2 linked regions of the Panacibacter ginsenosidivorans genome follow. The protein of the gene in region 2 binds, or shares a complex with, the protein of the main gene of each other region. Links are inferred from orthologs where the notes say so. Each region holds a gene or a part of one and is shown on either strand. Other genes may lie near its edges. The genes, in order: trxB and trxA.

Evidence for each region.
Region 1: the proteins of trxA (region 2) and trxB are in contact, whole or in part, in a crystal structure (PDB 1F6M), measured with the Escherichia coli proteins. The link is inferred for Panacibacter ginsenosidivorans from one-to-one orthologs.

What each region holds. Positions count from the first base shown.
Region 1 is NZ_CP042435.1:1,530,098-1,539,786, forward strand. What follows is about bases 426-3,317. They hold trxB (thioredoxin-disulfide reductase), read right to left. Parts: upstream 2,403-3,317; coding sequence 1,449-2,402; downstream 426-1,448. Other genes in these bases: FRZ67_RS06325 (FAD-binding protein), read left to right, coding at 426-918; FRZ67_RS06330 (hypothetical protein), read right to left, coding at 942-1,316; FRZ67_RS06340 (DUF4249 domain-containing protein), read right to left, coding at 2,637-3,317. Also shown: more of FRZ67_RS06325, read left to right, coding at 1-425; more of FRZ67_RS06340, read right to left, coding at 3,318-3,530; cysK (cysteine synthase A), read right to left, coding at 3,623-4,537; serine O-acetyltransferase EpsC, read right to left, coding at 4,844-5,653; FRZ67_RS06355 (23S rRNA (pseudouridine(1915)-N(3))-methyltransferase RlmH), read left to right, coding at 5,924-6,397; FRZ67_RS06360 (rhomboid family intramembrane serine protease), read left to right, coding at 6,479-7,114; tRNA lysidine(34) synthetase TilS, read right to left, coding at 7,207-8,592; FRZ67_RS06370 (DUF5686 family protein), read right to left, coding at 8,758-9,689.
Region 2 is NZ_CP042435.1:1,652,452-1,662,054, reverse strand. The notes cover bases 4,210-7,015. They hold trxA (thioredoxin), read right to left. Parts: upstream 5,869-7,015; coding sequence 5,551-5,868; downstream 4,210-5,550. Other genes in these bases: FRZ67_RS06855 (hypothetical protein), read left to right, coding at 6,619-7,015; FRZ67_RS06860 (response regulator), read right to left, coding at 6,008-6,460; FRZ67_RS06870 (TetR/AcrR family transcriptional regulator), read right to left, coding at 4,555-5,172; FRZ67_RS06875 (HlyD family secretion protein), read right to left, coding at 4,210-4,531. In the rest of the region: FRZ67_RS06890 (SET domain-containing protein), read left to right, coding at 1-384; FRZ67_RS06885 (TolC family protein), read right to left, coding at 464-1,753; FRZ67_RS06880 (DHA2 family efflux MFS transporter permease subunit), read right to left, coding at 1,895-3,475; more of FRZ67_RS06875, read right to left, coding at 3,482-4,209; more of FRZ67_RS06855, read left to right, coding at 7,016-7,371; FRZ67_RS06850 (sensor histidine kinase), read left to right, coding at 7,620-9,603. UniProt on the Escherichia coli protein: Participates in various redox reactions through the reversible oxidation of its active center dithiol to a disulfide and catalyzes dithiol-disulfide exchange reactions.

The sequences.
Region 1 (9,689 bases), 120 kb from region 2 along the record:
CATGGCTCTGGTGTAAAGAATGGTAATCTTTCTACCGCTGTTGCTGCTATAGAATTTGTAAGTGCGGATGGAACATTACATAATCTGTCTAAGACAAAAGATGGTGAAAGATTTAATGCGGCTGTTGTTGGTCTTGGTGCAATTGGCGTACTCACAAAAGTTACCCTGAACCTTGTGCCCACATTTACCATGCGGCAATATGTGTATGAACAATTGCCCATGGCTGTATTAAATGAACATTTTGAAGAGATCGTTGCTGCAGGTTACAGTGTAAGTCTTTTTACAGATTGGCAATCAGGAAATATAAATGAAGTATGGATCAAAACAAAAGATGGTGATGAAATGAAGTTTGATCCTAAAGCTGATTTCTTTGGTGCTAAAGCAGCTACAAAAAATATGCATCCTATTGCTGCATTATCTGCCGAGAATTGTACTGAACAAATGGGTGTTTCCGGGCCATGGTATGAAAGACTGCCTCATTTTAAAATGGGTTTTACACCAAGCAGTGGTGTAGAATTGCAGGCTGAATATTTTATTCCTAAACAACATGCAGTAGAAGCCATTTTTGCAATTGCAAAGCTTGGTAAAGAAATAGGACCGCATCTTTTTATTACCGAGATCCGTACTATGGCAGCAGATGATCTTTGGATGAGCCCCTGTTATAAACAGGATTCCGTTACTATACATTTTACTTTAAAGCAGGAAATTCCTGAAGTAATGAATTTGTTACCGGTTATTGAAAAAGCATTAGAGCCTTTCAAAGCTAAACCCCATTGGGGTAAGTTGTTTACGCATACGCATGCGCAACTTGCAAACCGTCATAAAAAAATGCATGCATTTGTTGGAACATTGAAAGATTATGACCCCAAAGGAAAATTCAGGAATGCATTTCTGGACAGGAATATTTATGGTGTATAATATTTGGGCGGAGATTTCCGGCGTTACGCATCCAGCAATACAAAAGAGTTTTTAAACGCATCAAATTGCTTCCTGAAATCATTATAGCGCTTCTCTAAAACCACATGTAATTCTTTTTCGTTCTTTTCCTTTTCAGTATTTACTTCTTCTTTTGTAAGCGCTGCAATATCCATTTTACGAAGATGCATTTCATGCTTTAATTCATCGATCGTTTTCCTGAAACCTGCGAATTGTTGCTTATAATTATTAACGGCATTTGCTGTTGTTGGCTCGTGTCTTGATTGCAGTTCAGCAAGATGATCATCAAAGATGCGTAATACACTTATGTCTTCATTCATTTCAGCTATCCAGAGGCGGTAACGCAAATGTAATTTCATCAGGTAAAGAGTGCCAGGCATATGCAATGGTTTTATTCCTATCAAATTTAGTGGAATGCTTATTAATCCAGTCACCATTTAAGAAAAATAATACCTGCAATAAAAAAGCAGCCTTTTACCCGGCTGCTTTTTTATTATAAATGTGTTTCTTCTTTATACTACGCCTTTGGCGCTTAAATATCTTTCTGCATCCAAAGCAGCCATACAACCACTGCCCGCGGCGGTTACCGCCTGGCGATAAATTTTATCCTGCACATCTCCTGCCGCAAATACACCTTCAATATTTGTTTTGGAGGTGCCTGGTATTGTTTTTATATATCCGGCTTCATCCATATCTATCCACGGTTTAAAGATGCCACTGTTGGGTTCATGACCAATGGCAACAAAGAATGCGCTTACAGGAATTGTTTGCTCTTCTCCTGTCTTATTGTTCTTTATACGTACACCTTCCGTTTTTGTTTCACCAACCACTTCCAGCGTTTCCGAATTCCAGTAAACTTTTATGTTCGGTGTTGCCTTTACACGATCCTGCATTACTTTACTGGCACGCATGCCATGTTCATCTTTGCGAACGATCATGTGCACATTGGTTGCAAGTTTTGAAAGATACAATGCTTCTTCACAAGCAGTATCACCTGCACCAACAATAGCAACTTCTTTACCCCGAAAAAAGAAACCATCGCAAACAGCACAGGCACTAACGCCATAACCATTTAAACGTTGCTCACTTTCCAGGCCAAGCCATTTTGCAGAGGCGCCTGTTGAAATAATTACGGCATCAGCTTCTATCCATTTCTCTTCATCTATCTGTACTTTATGTACAGGGCCTGTAAAATCAACAGCCGTTGCAATACCATAACGCACATCTGTACCCATGCGCATAGCCTGCTTTTCAAAGTGCACCATCATTTCGGGCCCTTGCACACCATCAGCATAGCCGGGATAATTTTCCACTTCTGTTGTTATCGTTAATTGCCCGCCGGGCTGGATACCCTGGTATAAAACCGGGTGCATGTTTGCTCTTGCAGCATAGATAGCTGCAGTATAACCTGCAGGCCCTGAGCCTATAATCAAACAATGAACTTTTTCTGTTGCAGCATTTTCCATACCTGTTGTCTTAATAATTTTTTGTTTACAAACTTTTATTCATCCGTCATCTCCGTTGTGTCACTCACTGGTACGCTTTGTTCATAAATGAACAGAATGCTGAAGAGTGCGACGCAACGAAAGCTTAGTCAGGAACTAAAGTTGGGTACATAAATATTCTTACTCAACTCTTCTAAAGACGTGCAAAGTTAAGTTCGTCTTACATAATAAAGTGTTAGTAAAAAAACACCTGCATTATTTGGGGATAATGATGGTTTTGTATTGTGCCGCGTAACCGCTGAAAGCGCCTAATGCCCCATTACTGATGTTGCCCAATACCTTGCCGGGCGAAGAAAAAGGGTTGCCATAACTCTGCCAGGCAAACTCCCAGGTGCTCCAGAATGTATAAGTGGCCTTATCTATATTGCAGTATTTAAGCGTTACCGTATCGCCTCTTCTTACAAAACCATAATCATCTGTGGAAGCAGGATTTTCAAGGCTGTTCTTATCCCAGCCTGCATCAAACTGTAGTGTATATGTAATACCATCTACCACCTGGTCATCGAAAACAGAGTTAAGCCCTGGCAAAAAACGGCCACTATTTACTTTTGTAAAATAGCGTATGTAATTCCCAAGACCGGAAGGATCTGTAGCTTTTGCCACTAAAGCGCAAAGCGTTGTATCATCTGTAAAAGATATAGGTTTCCACCACAAAGAATCCACCTTTTTTGTAAGTGCAGGTATAGTAGTAGTGGATGTATATGTTTGCCCGTCTTTTGTAGTAATACCAAGCTTGTATTGTCTTTCAAATGCCCCCACTATAATGGAAGAAAGATCAGCACTATCTACACTATAATAATATACCGTAAAACCACTTGTATCAGTAAAACTGTATTCTTTCAATTTTGCTGTTATAGTGCCATCACTTACTGTTACCACGGCATCATGCACAAATGAATTAGAAAGTTCTTTTGCTGAAATGGAACTAAAATAATTGAGGGAGTTTGACAATGCCACTACCGGCACGTTATTGTTTTCTATGCTTGCATCAACCACCAGTTTTGCAGGCTGGTTCTGCACGTCAAGTTTGATCTCTTTTTCACAGGAACACAGTACCGTACATACTGCGGCAACTAAAATATATTTCATAATACAAAAATAGATTTAACCGCTGAGGCGCAAAGGCGCAGAGTGATATTTATACTTTTCTTTCCGTCTCCGCGCCTCTGCGGTTTCTATAGTTACGCGAAGAGTCCATCAATACTTAAATATCTTTCGCCGGTATCGTAATTAAAGATGAGCACTTTACTGCCTGCAGGAATGTCTGGTAATTTTTTTGCAAGCGCGGCCATAGTAGCACCGCTTGAAATACCCTGGAAAATACCTTCTTCTTTTGCAGCTCTTTGTGAATAAGCAAATGCTTCATCCTTACTAACCTGTATCACTCCATCTAACACAGAAACATGCAAATTGTTCGGCACAAACCCGGTACCAATACCTTGTATGGGATGCGGCCCCGGCGCACCACCACTCAGTACAGGTGATAATTCCGGCTCTACTGCAAACACTTTAAGTTTAGGAAATTTTTGTTTCAATACTTCGCCTACACCGGTTATATGGCCACCTGTACCAACGCCGGTAATTAAAAAATCAACGCCATCCGGAAAATCTGCGAGTATTTCCTGCGCAGTTGTTTTTACGTGCACATCAATATTTGCAGGATTATCGAACTGTTGCGGCATCCATGAATTGGGTGTAGTGGCAATCAGTTCTTTTGCTTTTTCAATAGCGCCTTTCATGCCTTTTTCGCGTGGCGTAAGTTCGAATGTTGCACCATAAACACTCATCAATCTTCTGCGCTCCACACTCATGCTTTCGGGCATTACCAATACCAGTTTATAACCTTTAACTGCTGCAACTATTGCCAGGCCGATACCTGTGTTACCAGATGTTGGCTCAATAATTACGCTGTCTTTTTTTAGTATGCCTTTTTGTTCTGCATCTTCGATCATGGATAATGCAATACGGTCTTTAATACTTCCACCGGGGTTAGCCCTTTCCAGTTTACTCCATACTTCAATGTTTGATGGATATAATTTATTAATACGTACATGCGGCGTGTTGCCAATCGTTTCTAAAATGTTGTTTGCTTTCATGCTTTAAATAGTTTCAAAGTTCACGTATTTACCGTTTTATTTTTGGCAGTTTACAGAATTGAGTTTAAGTCTTTTTTATGAGCCCGGCATTTAACTCTTTTATCATCGCCTGTTGCGTCGCACTCTTGGGCTGATGCAAAAGTTTCAGCAGTTTACTGGTTTACATGTTCACAAGTTCTCTGCATTTGACCAACGTGTAAACGTGTAAACTTCGTGAACCCATAAACATTGCTCAATAAAATTTCGAACGTACAAGTGAGTGACACAACCAAAGCTGAATAAAGAACTAGTGCCGGTTACAAAAAATTAAATAATAAAATTCAGTGGCTCTTCAAAATCTTTGCGGTCATTTACGATCGTTTGATTCTTGTGATACACCACACTAAACGGTGGCACACTTTGCGTAACCCAGGTGTTACCACCAATGATACTATCATGACCAATGGTTGTATGCCCGCCAAGTATGGTACTACCTGCATAGATGATCACATTGTCTTCGATGGTCGGATGACGTTTTGTTTGTGCATCTTCCTTGCGCACAGCCATTGCGCCAAGCGTTACACCCTGGTAGATCTTAACGTTGTTGCCAATAACAGCAGTCTCACCAATTACCACACCAGTTCCATGATCTATAAAAAACGGAGAGCCGATTGTTGCACCGGGATTAATATCAATACCTGTTTTGCTGTGTGCCCACTCGCTCATGAAACGCGGTATCAACGGTACTTTGGCGAGATAGACAACATGCGCCAACCGATGCACCATGATAGCATAAAAACCGGGGTAAGATAAGATCACTTCTTCCAGTGATGATGCTGCAGGATCGAAATCAAGGATTAAATGCGCATCTTTTAACAACAGATCTTTAATACCGGATAACGACAAAAAGAAATGTTCTGTAATAGAATGTTTATTCAATTTGCTACTCAGGTCAACGGAATCGAGCAACCTCCTGAAATGCTCTTCCAGCTTATACAAGGAAGCTTCATGATGTTCCATAAACATTTCAGGTTCATCGCTAACCGGGAAAAGATAAGCGATCATCTCATCCGTAAAAGCATTGATCTCTTTTACTGAAGGGAGGTGGTTGGTAAGAATATGGCCGGGGTATTCCATTTATGTTTTATTTAAAAAATAAACCCTTCCGGTGAGAGAAGGGAATAATTAGTTTGATATAATTACACGCATTCCTCCCTGTTAATAAAGCTGGAAACAACAACAACAGTTTTGACAAATGCGCATGGTTAAAAATAATTTGACGACAAATTTAGTAGACTATTCTGATTTCAGAAATAAATATAACAAAATAACATTTTGCTGACATTTGATAACTGGCCTGACCATACCGTTCAGGCCATAAAAAATCACAAACGTACATTCGCAATAATGAAATTACAATTCTGGTCTGTTGGCAAACCGCATGAAGCATATATAAAAGCCGGCGTGGAAGATTTTACAGGCCGCACAGGAAAATATTTCAATGCAGAATGGATCATCGTTGCGCCGCCCAAAAATGCAGCAGCACTTAACGAAACCGAATTGAAAAAACAGGAAGCCAAACTAGTGCTGCAACAGCTTTCCAAAGACGACTACCTTGTTTTATTAGATGAACGCGGTAAACAATTATCCTCTCCCGAGCTGGCCAATTTCATACAGCAACGAGCCAATGAGAGCATCAAGCGAATTGTGTTTCTGATTGGCGGTGCATTTGGGGTGAATGACACAATTATGCAAAGAGCTAATTATACCTGGAGTCTTTCTAAGCTGGTATTCCCGCATATGCTGGTAAGGCTTATACTAGCAGAACAGGTGTACCGTGCATGCACCATACTAAAGAACGAGAAATATCACCATTCGTAATCTTTTAAGACTTTACACAATATTCATCCCCGCTTTTTGGTTCATTGCGGTATATTTACGCCGCTTAAAAGAAAACACGCAATGGAAGTAACGATCACAATTTTGGTTATCACCTGTGTCGTATCATTTATGGCCTTCTCCAACCAGGCCATAGTTGATAAGCTTATCTTTTATCCGCCTGCCATCAATAAGCAAAAAGAATGGTATCGTTTTTTTACATGTGGATTGATACATGCTGATATTGCACATCTTGCTTTTAATATGTTTTCTTTTTACCTTTTTGGAAAGTTGGTGGAGCAGGAATTTCGTATAATATTTCCCGGTATCGGTACATTTCTTTATGTAACCTTATATGTATCTGCATTGGCTATTTGTCTTTTACCCACTTATTCCAAACATAAAGACAATTATTATTACAAAAGCCTTGGCGCATCAGGTGCTGTGTCTGCAGTAGTTTTTGCAGGCATACTTCTTTTTCCCACTTCCAAAATTGGTCTGTTGGTAATACCACCCATTATACCTGCTTTTATATTCGCTCCCATTTATCTTATCATCACCGCATATCTTGATAAAAAAGGAGACAGCGGCATTAATCATTCTGCACATTTATGGGGTGCATTATATGGGCTGGCCTTCCTGATCGTGACATCGTATTTCCTAAGCGAGTTCAGGCCTTTAGAAAGTTTTGTAGAACAGGTAACAGATTATTTCAGGTAGATATTTTTTTGGACCGTGCATTAGAATAGAAATGTGGCTGCTGTTGCGTCGCACTCTTGTACCAGGTATCTATATGCAGCAAATAGGATGGTCTATTTGCTTTTGAATTCAATATGCAAAACTGATTTTGTTTTATCAGTTACTTTAACCCTGTTATCTATCCTGTAACCAATTATCCAGATAATTTTCTTGTCAGCTTCCAACACCCAAACTTTTTCTTTTTCTGTTTTGGATAATTTCTGATCGATAAAAAATTTACTGAGTTTCTTTTTCTTCTGCATACCTAGCGGGTAAAAATAATCACCTTGTTTCCACCTGCGCAGGAGCAAAGGAAATTTTATTGTTGCGGCATCAAGTAAAGCAGATGTTGAAGCATCCGAAATCCGAGATACAAAATCAGAACTCTCCTGCAACATAATTATTCCATTTTCGAAACCTATCTTTCTGTCATTGGCATTAATTAAAATATTGGCTGCTGTTTCAGTTTGCAATGGCGCAATAATAAGCCAGTTGCGGTTTTTGATGATCCTGTGCGTTGTGCTCATTACAAAGCTTCCATTATCTGCATTAAAGAGTTTTTTTATTTCAGGCAACTGCGTTGCTGAAAAACCAAAGTCTTTTATAATCTCCCAAAGAATGGTATTGAGCGGATTTACTTTTTTTAGCTTCAAAAAAGGAATATGCAATTCGTTTCCTTTTTGCTCAATTAATTTCTTCTTATGCAGGTCAACAGCTTGTTTATACAATTGATCTGCTTCTTTAAAACGTTCAAGATTAGTTAGCAAATTAGCTTCTGCTTTTGGGAATATTTCTTTAATAGCTGGCAGCAACTGTAACCTGAAAAAATTTCTTGTGTATTTATCTGAAGCGTTGGAGGAATCTTCAACCCACTGCAAATCGTTTTCTTTTGCATAAGCTAAAATATCTTCCCGCTTTGTAAATAATAAAGGCCTGATAATTTTTCTTGCTACATCTGTTTCAGGAATACCCGTTAGACCATGAATACCTGTGCCACGAAAAAAATGCATCAGCATTGTTTCGATATTATCGTTGGCATTGTGTGCAGTTGCAAGGTGAGTAGTGAATCGTGAATCGTGAGTAAAATTTCGGCTATTATTCACGATTGACGATTCACGATTGACGATTTCTTCAAACCATTGATAGCGCAGGTTTCTAGCTGCTTCCTGTATGGCTAATTTATTTTGTGCAGCATAGTTTTTTGTATCAAACTTTTCCACTAAAACAGCCTTGTTATATTTTGCTTCAAGCGATCTTACAAATGCTTCATCTCTTTCGCTTTCTTCACCTCTTAATTGAAAGTTGCAATGTGCGATCGTAAAATCAAAGCCGCTTTTATAAATAAGATCGGTAAGTACAATGCTGTCTATTCCGCCACTTACAGCAAGCAAAAATTTATGCCGCTGTTGTTGCAACTGAAAATGATCTTTTAAGCGTTGCTGAAACTGCTGTAATAACATGTGGTAAAAGTAGTGAAAGTTGCCGCTTTAAAATTTCAGGAGTAATGTATATATCCAACTCTTCAAATCCTGGTTGAATAGTATTGTTGCAGTTCAAGTGAGTGACACAACAGAAGCTGAATTAATATTCAATTGCCGGCAACAAAAAAATGTTATTCTATAACATTATAAAGCAAACCTGAAACCAAAGAACACACCAAATCTTTGCTGCTTTACATCGGGCAATGGCTGTGGCAACACGCGCCATATAAAATCTATGCGGAAGAATTTAAGAATATTATCTACGCCTGTTCCTACCTCCATATACAGTTTGCCATCTAATGATTTGAATGGTGCGCCTTCTACAAAATTGAGTTGTTTGTTGGCGTCGCTTAGATTACCCGCAACACCTTTTACTTCCCAGAACTGACGCAGCTTTAACTTGCGTGTAAGGGGTACATAACGAAACAAACCACTACCGATATTATGCTCTATATTAAACCCGGCATACTGATCTGTGAGGTATTCAAAACGATTCATAAGATTGAAAGAATGATAGCTATAATAATACCACTCATTACCCGGTTGATGCACCAGCATCTGGTAAGGTAATGTGCCAAAAACTTTTCCTGCAAATAAATTATAACGCAGACTTCCGTAAGGCGCGATTTTTAAATAATCTGATATGTTGAAGTCAATTCTGTTGTAATCATAACTGCTGTTGAGTATGCCACTAAAACCGTGTGTATATATCAATTGAAGAATAGGATATTCACTGCCAAAACTGCTGCGGTCAAAATTACTTTCCAAGAATCTTTCCTGGTAAGCATAACGAATTTTGAAACGTGTTTCAAAAGTGTTCAGCGGATCTCCATTTTTTGAAGGAAAGTATTCTTTACCCGGAAGGTTTAGTAAAGGCGTAAATTGTCTGCTTGATAAAGTAAGGCCAAAAGAAAAGCTCTTATTTGTTTCTGCAAAATATTCCAGCTTCTTTTCTCTAATCTGCTGAAACTTATAAGGCACATTGGGTTTACGTGCAAACACAGCAAAAATATTATCGCTGCCTAATTGATCATACACAACCTGGCCATTATCAAGATCGCTTTTATAAGAAGCCA
Region 2 (9,603 bases):
ATGATGTCACCTTATTTAGTTGTTGCACCTTCTGATAAAAGAGGGCGTGGTGTTTTTACTTCTAAAAGCATTCCTTCCAATACCATTATTGAGATATCTCCTGTGCTGGTGATAAGTGCTTCAGAGCGCGCCATTATAGAAAAAACAAAATTGTTCAGCTACATTTTTGAGTGGGGTAAAACAAGAAAGCAGGGATGTTTTGCATTAGGATATGTATCGTTGTATAATCATGCTTATCAATCTAACTGCGAGTATGAAATGGATTTTGAACACAGGCTTGTAACGATACGCACAGTACGCAAAATTAAAAAAGGTGAAGAGTTATTTATTAATTACAACGCACACCCTAATGATAATACGGCAGTGTGGTTTGATGCAACATAATTTATGGCGCAAAGACGGAGTAACAGAGAAAGCATCTATATGATATTTCTCTGCGTCTTTGTATTTCTGTTGTTAAACATTACCAATATTGATAGCCAAGTAATCTTGCTAATTCCACTTTAGCTAAACATAACTGGTACTCATATTGTAATCTTGTAAATTCTGCACGCTGCCTGTTGGTGCTTGCATTGGTAATTTCAAGATTAGTACCCACACCGTTTTGGTAACGGCTGGTAGCAAGGTCTTCAGCAGCTTTTGCCTGGCCTATTTGGCCGGCAGTGTTCTTAATTCTTTCCATGTTGCTGTTAAGATCTGTAAGGGCCTGTTGAATATCTTTTTTGAAAGCATTATCAAGTGTTGCTACTGATAATTCATTTTGTTTTACGATTGTCTCTGCAAGCTTTGTTTGCCGTTTTGTTTTGCCACCATCATAAATGGGTATTTTTAATGTTGCACCTGCCGCATAGTTGAATCTTATTTCATTAACATTGGGCACATAGCCATTCTTTAAACCGGCATTGGCGCCAAGGCTTACGGAAGGTTTATCATTTGATTTAATTACTGCAAGATCTGATTGCGCCTGTTGTATCTTGTCTTTTGCCAATACATATTCCAGGTTGTTTGTTTGTGCATCATTCATGGCAGACAGCGCATCTTTTAGTGTTACATCAAAATCGAATGCGGTTCCTGTGGCAGTTATATTACCTGTAGTGTAAGACAATAGGTTAAGTTGTTTCTGCAGGCTGTTTTGCAGATCAACTTTCCTGTTTTCTTCTGCATCAATACTAGATTGTACGTTCAAAAGATCTATACGTATTGCATCTCCGTTTCTTAGTTTACTATCAATGATCCTTTTGTTCTCATTTAAGTAAGCCAATACGCTATCCTCTATTTGTATGGCTCTTTGAAAATAAATAATATTATAATAAATGATAGCAACCTGGTTTGCCAGCTGGCTTTTTGCGTAATCAACATTATGCTGTGCATATTTAAGATCTGTTTTTGCTTTTTCTACATTGGCTTTTATTCTGCCGAAATCAAACAACAAATAATTAGCTCCTGCATTTGCATTAACATTATGTACCGGTGCAAACTGGAAATCTTTTACTTCACCATTTATTGGAAATGGTAATGTTATTTTAGGCTGCACAAAGTTGTAGCTTATGGTTCCTTCAACAGTTGGCATATTGGTTTGAGCAATCTCCAGTTTTTCCTGTGCAGTGCTTATTCCATTCTCTGCTTCTTTAATTTTTGGAAAATAACTGAATGACTGATTAATGAGTGTTTTGAGCTGGTTGTTTGTTTGTACCTGTGCATGTAGTGCGGCAGCAGATATTGTCAATAAGGTTATGAAGAAAATCTTTTTCATATTTATTTTGGTTGATCTTTTATTTATTTAAAGTTCATGGAAAAAATTATACTGTTGAACTGTTGCTTAATGATGTGAACGTATAAGTGTGCGACGCAACGAAAGCTAAATATATGTACTGCTGGTTGGCTCATAAATAAATTAATGTGCTTCTGCAACAGCTGCTTTTGCCGCTGCAAGATCTAGTGGTGATTTTTTCTTTACTCTTAAAAATGCTACCAATGGAATAACAGCTATAAAAAAAACAGTTATCAATCTGAAAGTATCTAAATAAGAAAGATAGTATGCCTGTTTGTCTGCAGCTGCATTGATGATGGTGTATGCTTTTGTAACAGCACTTGCAGAGTCGCTTCCACCTGCTATGAAACCATGTGTTAATGTAGCAACGCGACCGGAGAGCTGAGCACTGCCTTCTGCAAGATTCGATATCATATCAGTTTTATGCTGTGCATAATGCTGTGCAACGTAATTGTTGGCAATGGCTATACCAAAAGCGCCACCTAATTGTCTTGTCATGTTGTTTAATGAAATGCCTGCCGCATAGTCTTTTGGTTGCAAGCCGGCAACGGCCTGGTTAATGAGCGGTAATTGAACAAGGCTTAAGCAAAGAGCACGTAATGCCAGCGGAAAAAAGAAATCCCAGCGGTTTACATCAGGGCTAACTTTTGCACTGTACCAGCAATAAGCTGCAAAGAAAATAAAGCCTGTTACTACAAATGGAATTGGAGAATACCCCTTACTCATTGTTTTTCCAATGATGGGCATCATGATGACAGTGATCATTGTAGGCGCAAGTAATGTTAAACCAGTTTCGTAAGGGGTATAACCTAAAACGCGTTGCGCTAAAACAGGAAAGACAAAGACAGATGTATATAATCCGAAGCCCACTACAAAAGTGAATATGGTTGTAAATGCAAGGTTGCGGTTATTGAGTACACGTAGGTTTACCGCAGGTTTTTTGATTGATAATTCATACCATATAAAACTTACCAAACCAACGAAAGCAAGTATGGCGCAGATTCTTATAGTGTTGCTGCTGAACCAGTCTTCTGCTTCCCCTCTTTCGAGTACATATTGTAAACATCCAATTCCTACGATCAATAGAAGTATTCCATTGTAATCAATGTGCATTCCTTTTTTGTGTTTGCCTTCCCCTTCTTTTTTGTCAATGAATGAAAAGGCAAGCATAGTTGCTATAATGCCAATAGGAATATTTATCATAAAGATCAAGGGCCATTGGTAATTATCCATAATATACCCGCCAAGCGTTGGCCCTAATGTTGGCCCGAGCACAAGGCCCATACCAAACAAACCAGATGCTACAGGTCTGTCTTCTGGTTTAAAGGCATCAAATAAAATAGCCTGAGATGTGGATAATAAAGCACCACCACCCACACCTTGTATAAACCGCCACATAACAAGTTCTATCAATGTTGTTGAGTCTCCACACATGTAAGAAGCAATGGTGAAGATGATCATGGAAGCGATGTAATAATTCTTTCTTCCAAAATATTCTGCCAGAAAACCTGTAAGCGGTATGATGATTACATTGGCAATGGCATAAGCCGTAATAACCCAGCTTATATCTTCGATGCTTACACCAAGGCTGCCACTCATATCAGTAAGCGCTACATTTACAATGGAGGTATCAATTAACTCCATAATGGCAGCGGATACCGTTGTAATAACGATAATAAATTTAGCTAAACCTTTCGCGGCCATGACGCTTTATTTTGTATTAATAGTAATCTCTGCACTGAGGCCTGCCCTCAATATTTCTTTGTATTTGGTAATGTCATTAATGGCGATCTTTACCGGTACGCGCTGCGTAACCTTTACAAAGTTGCCACTTGCATTATCAGGAGGAAGTAAAGAAAATTTTGCACCTGTTGCATCGCTAAGGCTTTCGATTGTGCCGGTTAGCTTTAAATCAGTATATGCATCTAAAGCAATTTCAACCGGCATACCGGGATGAAATTTTTTGATCTGTGTTTCTTTGAAGTTTGCAACGATCCAATATGTGCTGTCATTTACAATAGAGAATAATGGTGTTCCGGCCTGAACATATTGACCTGCCGTTACATTTTTCTTTCCAAGTTTGCCAGATTGTGGCGCATATACTTTAGAGTAGGATATCTTTAATTTTTGTTGCTCTATAGCTGCCCGCTTTATCTCTAATGCAGCTTGTGCTTTTTGTATAGATGCACTTAAGACGGATAATCTGCTATCTGCCGCGGTAAGATCACTTCCGCTGTTGTTAACCTGCTGGTTGGCTACTTCCATTGCATAACGGCTGTCATCTAACTGTTTTTTGGTAATAGCCTGGTCTGCAAAAAGTTTTTGATTACGCTCATAATCTTCTTTGGCCTGTTGTTGTTTTACTTCGTTTAAAGTAATATTCCCTTTATTCACTCTTAGTGAAACCTGTGCATTGTTCAATGCAGCTTTTGCATTAAGTATATCGGCTTCTGCCGCTTTATAATCAGCCTGCATTTGTAATAATTGTACCTGTAACTCATCATCATCAATTGTTGCTACAAGCTGACCTGTTTTTACAGAGTCATAATCCTGTACGGTAATTTCTTTTATATAGCCTGAGATGCGTGGTAATACTGGTGCAATCTGTGTTTCTACCTGTGCATTGTCTGTTGTTTCATGCGCCATCGCAAAAGAGATTTTTGAATAAGCAATTATGCCCCCGGTAATCAGCACAACTGCCAGTACAATAATGCGAATAATTGATCCTTTTTTTTTCTGTGATAATTCCTGTTGTTCCATAATTTCTAAGTATTGTGTAGTGGTTAGTTTTTCAATAAGTATGTGTGTAAAAGATCTTTTAAATGATCGATAAGTCTTTTTTTGAATTTCGGATCCTCATAAGGAATATAGTCTGGATTTTTGTCTAATAGTTTATTGCACATTTTCTTTGATAACAAAACCTGGTTGAATGTTCCGAAGAGCGATGCAATTAAAAGTGGCGGATCTATTTTTCTAAACACTCCTTTTCTTATACCTGTTTCAATAATATTTTTAATAGCGACCGCATTGGGTGATACTATATTTATAATGCTGTCCTGAAGACTCTCCCGCTGATGAAGCAGTAATTCTTGGTGAATAACGCGGTGAAAAAGTCTGTTGTTAAACATCTTGTTTACATAGCTTTCTATTATACGGTCAAGTTTTTCTATTTCAGTTAATGAATTATCTTTTGATAATTCCTCTATAATTCCCTTCAGATAAGCAGCCTTGTGCTGAACCATTGCTTCAAACAATTTTTCTTTCGATCCAAAATAATAATTCACCATGGCTACATTTACTTCTGCTCTGGCTGCAAGGTCTCTTATAGAGGTACCTTCAAAACCTTTCTCTGCAAAAAGCTCCACCGCATGGTTAATAATATGTTCTTTTTTGTCTGTCATAATTAATCGGTTTCAAGAATCCGCTGTAAAGTTTAAACAAATGTTTAAATTAAACAAACGTTTAATTAACTTTTTTTAAAAAATTTAATTTGTATGACAATTGAGTGAATAATGAATAGTACGAAGCCAGGCTTTATATTAGTATGGCATCGCCTCTTGCGTCGCACTCTTGTACTATTTTTTCCCTGATGAGCAGGAAGAATTATTATATGTGGATATCATTTGTCACTCAGTTAAAAAACTGTATTAAGTGTTCCATAAAGAATAAAGCGCCGCAATGTGCGACGCAACAGAGCCTCATTAATGATCCACAGGTGGGTAAATAGCAAAAAAAAGCAGGCTGTAAAGCCTGCTCTTAATGAGTGAGATACTTTTAGCTTATATGTGAGACTGTATCTTTTTTTCGATGATTGACCTTGGCACTGCACCAATCTGTTTGTCTACAACCTTTCCACCTTTAATGAAAAGTATTGCGGGTATAGAAGTAATGCCATAGTTAATACTTACGTTGGGGTTATGGTCAACATTAAGCTTACCAATATTAACCTTTCCATTATATTCTTTGGATAGTTCTTCAATTACAGGACCAATCGCACGGCAGGGACCACACCACTCAGCCCAGAAATCTATCACGGTTAATTTATCACTGTCCAAAACCGAAGTCTGGAAATTTGCATCTGTGAATTCTAAAGCCATAATTTTATTTTTTATGATTAATGATTTACTGTTTGTAAAGTGCAAATTTAAATCCAAAACAAATAACAGGTTTATTTGACATGCACTTTTAGTGTTTAGACGAACAAGTGGTGGAAAACTGACAGTGGGGCAGTAAAAATCAGGACAACAGGTTCTGCCTTGCTAAAAACTCTAATTTATCATTGGCATCAAGAAGTTTATGAGTTAATTCATAGTTCTCTTTTCGTAATTTATAAACTTCATACGCTTTATCTACAAAAATTCTTATATCATTTTCATTCCATGGTTTGGTAAGATATTTGTAAACTTGTCCACGGTTAATAGCATCAATAACCGCATTTATGTCTGTGTAGCCAGTAATAAGAATGCGAATAGGGGAGGGAAAGGATTCAAGAATTGATTCAAAAAACTCGATGCCTGACATACCTGGCATACGCTGATCACTAAGGATAACATGTATTTCGATTTTTTCCAGAATCTTTCTTCCTTCTTCTGCTGATTCTGCGGTAAATACGCAGAACTCTCTTCTGAAAGAGGCTTTGAAGGAAAGAAGATTGTGTGGTTCATCATCTATATATAATACATTAATCATATTGGAGGGGTAAATATTTTACGATATTTATGCAAATTAAAGTAACCATTGCTATTTTATATACTATCTAACGATAAATTTGTTCATATTTTGTGTATAATTGCGATTATTTTAAATTTTATTTTGTTGTAGCCAAAAACTGAGCACACCTTCAATCGATGGAAACTGAATTGAGAATAAGAGCATTCCGGGCAACAGATGATTTTGAGACCTGTCTTAAGTTTTATGAAGGACATAAGAAGGTATTGGAAAATCACGGCATATACAAAGTAACCTCCTCTACTGCAGAATGGATACAAAGCAGTTCAGTTTTCCTGATTGTTGTGGAGACTCTTGATGGAAGCAAGCTTTACGGAGGTGCACGCATCCATGCTGCCGATGGCTCGATGCTTTTGCCTATCGAACAAGCTACTTCAAAACTTGATCCTACTATACTTGATTATGTACGTTATTACAGTATGAACGGAACCGGTGAGTTATGTGGCTTGTGGAATTCTGTTGAGGTTGCAGGTTTGGGTATTGGAAGTCTATTTCCTTCAAGAGCTGCGGTTGTAATTGCCGAACAGATTGGCATGAGTTCGCTTTTTTCGCTTTGTTCACCAGCTACTGTAAGGTTCAATCAATGGATAGGAAGCCGCGTGTTTACGGAAGTAGGTAACAATGGTACTTTTTATTACCCAAAACTCGACCTGCTGGCTACGGCAGTTTTTCTTGATGATGTAGGTGAACTTTCAAAAGCGCATCCAAGAGAAAGGCAAAAAATGCTTTACCTGCGGCAAAATCCTGCATCCTCCATGGCAGAAACCTCGCCTTTTAAAAAGAATATCAGTGTAAATGTACATTATAATTTAAGCCTGCCTAACACTGATGTCAATGAATTTAAGATGCGATATTATAACAGGGCTTCTTAGAGTAGTTTTGTTTCTGTGCCTTTTCCTTATAATAATTCTTTTATCTTTTTTTAAAACCAACAGCTCGGTTTAAATACTAAAATTATAATACATTGCGTGTTATGCATATAAATGTATGGCTACATTAGTTAGATTGTTGAAAAATAATTACACACTGCAAACGAAATAGGGTTGTAAAAAATAAAATCCAATTAATTGGCAATTTGATTTTGATGCCTTTACCTTTAAAAACCATTCAATTTTTTTTGATGAACGAAATAAGGTCAATAACCAAAACGCTGAAAGTTGTTCTAATTACTTTCGCTTTTATTAATTGCTCACTCTATTCTTACGCTTTCAATAAAAATAAAATTTTCGTTGCAACGACTGCTTCGAATTCAACTCCTATCGGTAAATATCTTTATTTGTTGGTTGATAAAGAATCCCGCTTCAATGAATCTAACATAACAAATGATGATACAGCATTTAAGCTTCAAAAAAAGGACATACCTAAAATGGATGTTAAGGATGGAACAAGCTGGCTTAATTTTTCAGTTTTAAATGCTACACAACACCAGGATCTTTTCCTTGACATACAGTATTCTAATATTTCTGAAATTTCACTTTATAGAAAGATTGATAATAAACTTGTACTAATTCAGCGTGCAGGAAATAGCATTAAGCCAGAGTTACAAGCGCAAAAAAGAGCATTTGCATTTAGACTTAGACTACCGCCTTCGGATACAGGAATCTATTACCTGAAAATTAAAAGTTATCATCCCCTGTTTTTACCAATGTTCATTAAAGACACAACATCTCTCGATGAATCAATAAATTCAGGCAACCTTATTTTCGGGCTTTATTTTGGTATTATTTTATCCTTATTACTTTATAACATATTCCTGCTTATTTCAACCAAAGATCTTAGCTATCTTTTTTATGTAATTTATTTATTCTTCCTGGGTTTTGCACAGGTTACCGTTTCCGGTTACGGGTACACTTATTTCTGGCCTTCCCATCCTGATGTAAACAGGTATATGTTGCTGCTCACTTCATGTACCGCAGGTATTACGGGTATACTCTTTGCAATTTTCTTCCTGCGTATAGCGTATTATTACAAGACCTTTGTTTTTCTTTTTTCAATTGTTATTTTTCTTTTTTTTGTTGCAATTATAGCCACCATTTCCGGCAATAATCAATTAGGGTATAAGGTTATAGATTATGCACAACTTGCAGGTGGTGTGCTACTTATTTTAATTTCTTTCCTCATAGGAAGAAAAGGGTATAAACCTGCCTATTTTTATCTTATTGCCTGGACAGCATTCCTTGCAGGGGTTATTGTAATTTCATTACGCAATATTGGTATTGTACCTTATACAACATTTAGTACATATGTATTATACCTTGGATCTGCAATTGAGGCTATATTTCTATCGACTGCTTTGGCCGACAGGATAAATTCTTTGCGAAAAGAAAAGCAGGAATCGCAGGTTTATGCACTTAAAATATCAAGGGAGAATGAAACACTTATTAAAGAACAGAATGTTGTACTTGAACAAAAAGTTACAGAACGTACAAACGAATTGGTTAGTACTAATATGCAGCTTAACCATACCCTTGCTGAACTTAAGGACGCACAAACGCAATTGGTGGAAGCAGAGAAAATGGCCTCTCTTGGTCAGCTTACTGCTGGAATTGCACACGAAATAAATAATCCTATCAACTTTGTTAAATCAAATATCAAACCTTTAAATCTTGATATTGATGATGTTTTTGAAGTAGTAGCCATGTACAGAAAATTGCACAATGCTAACAAAGAAATCATTCCCTCATTATTGCAGGAAGTAGACAGGAAACAGGAAGAGATAGATATGGAATTTGTCAAAAAAGAAATAAGGCAATTAATAAAAGGCATAGAAGAAGGGGCAGAACGCACTGCAGAAATTGTAAGAGGTCTGCGAACATTTAGCCGTCTGGATGAAGGTGAATTAAAAGTGGCTAATGTGCATGAAGGCCTAAATTCCACACTGGTATTATTACGCAACAGTATGCCTGGTTATCTTCGTGTAGAAAAACAGTTTAATGCCAAAGGTGATATTGAATGTTTTCCGGGAAAACTGAATCAGGTTTTCATGAACATAATTAATAACGCCATTCAGGCCATAGACGAAAAGCAGGTAAAGCAAGAGCAAGAATGGATATTAATATCTACTGTGGATGTTCCAGGAAATAAGATGCAGGTTCGTATAAAAG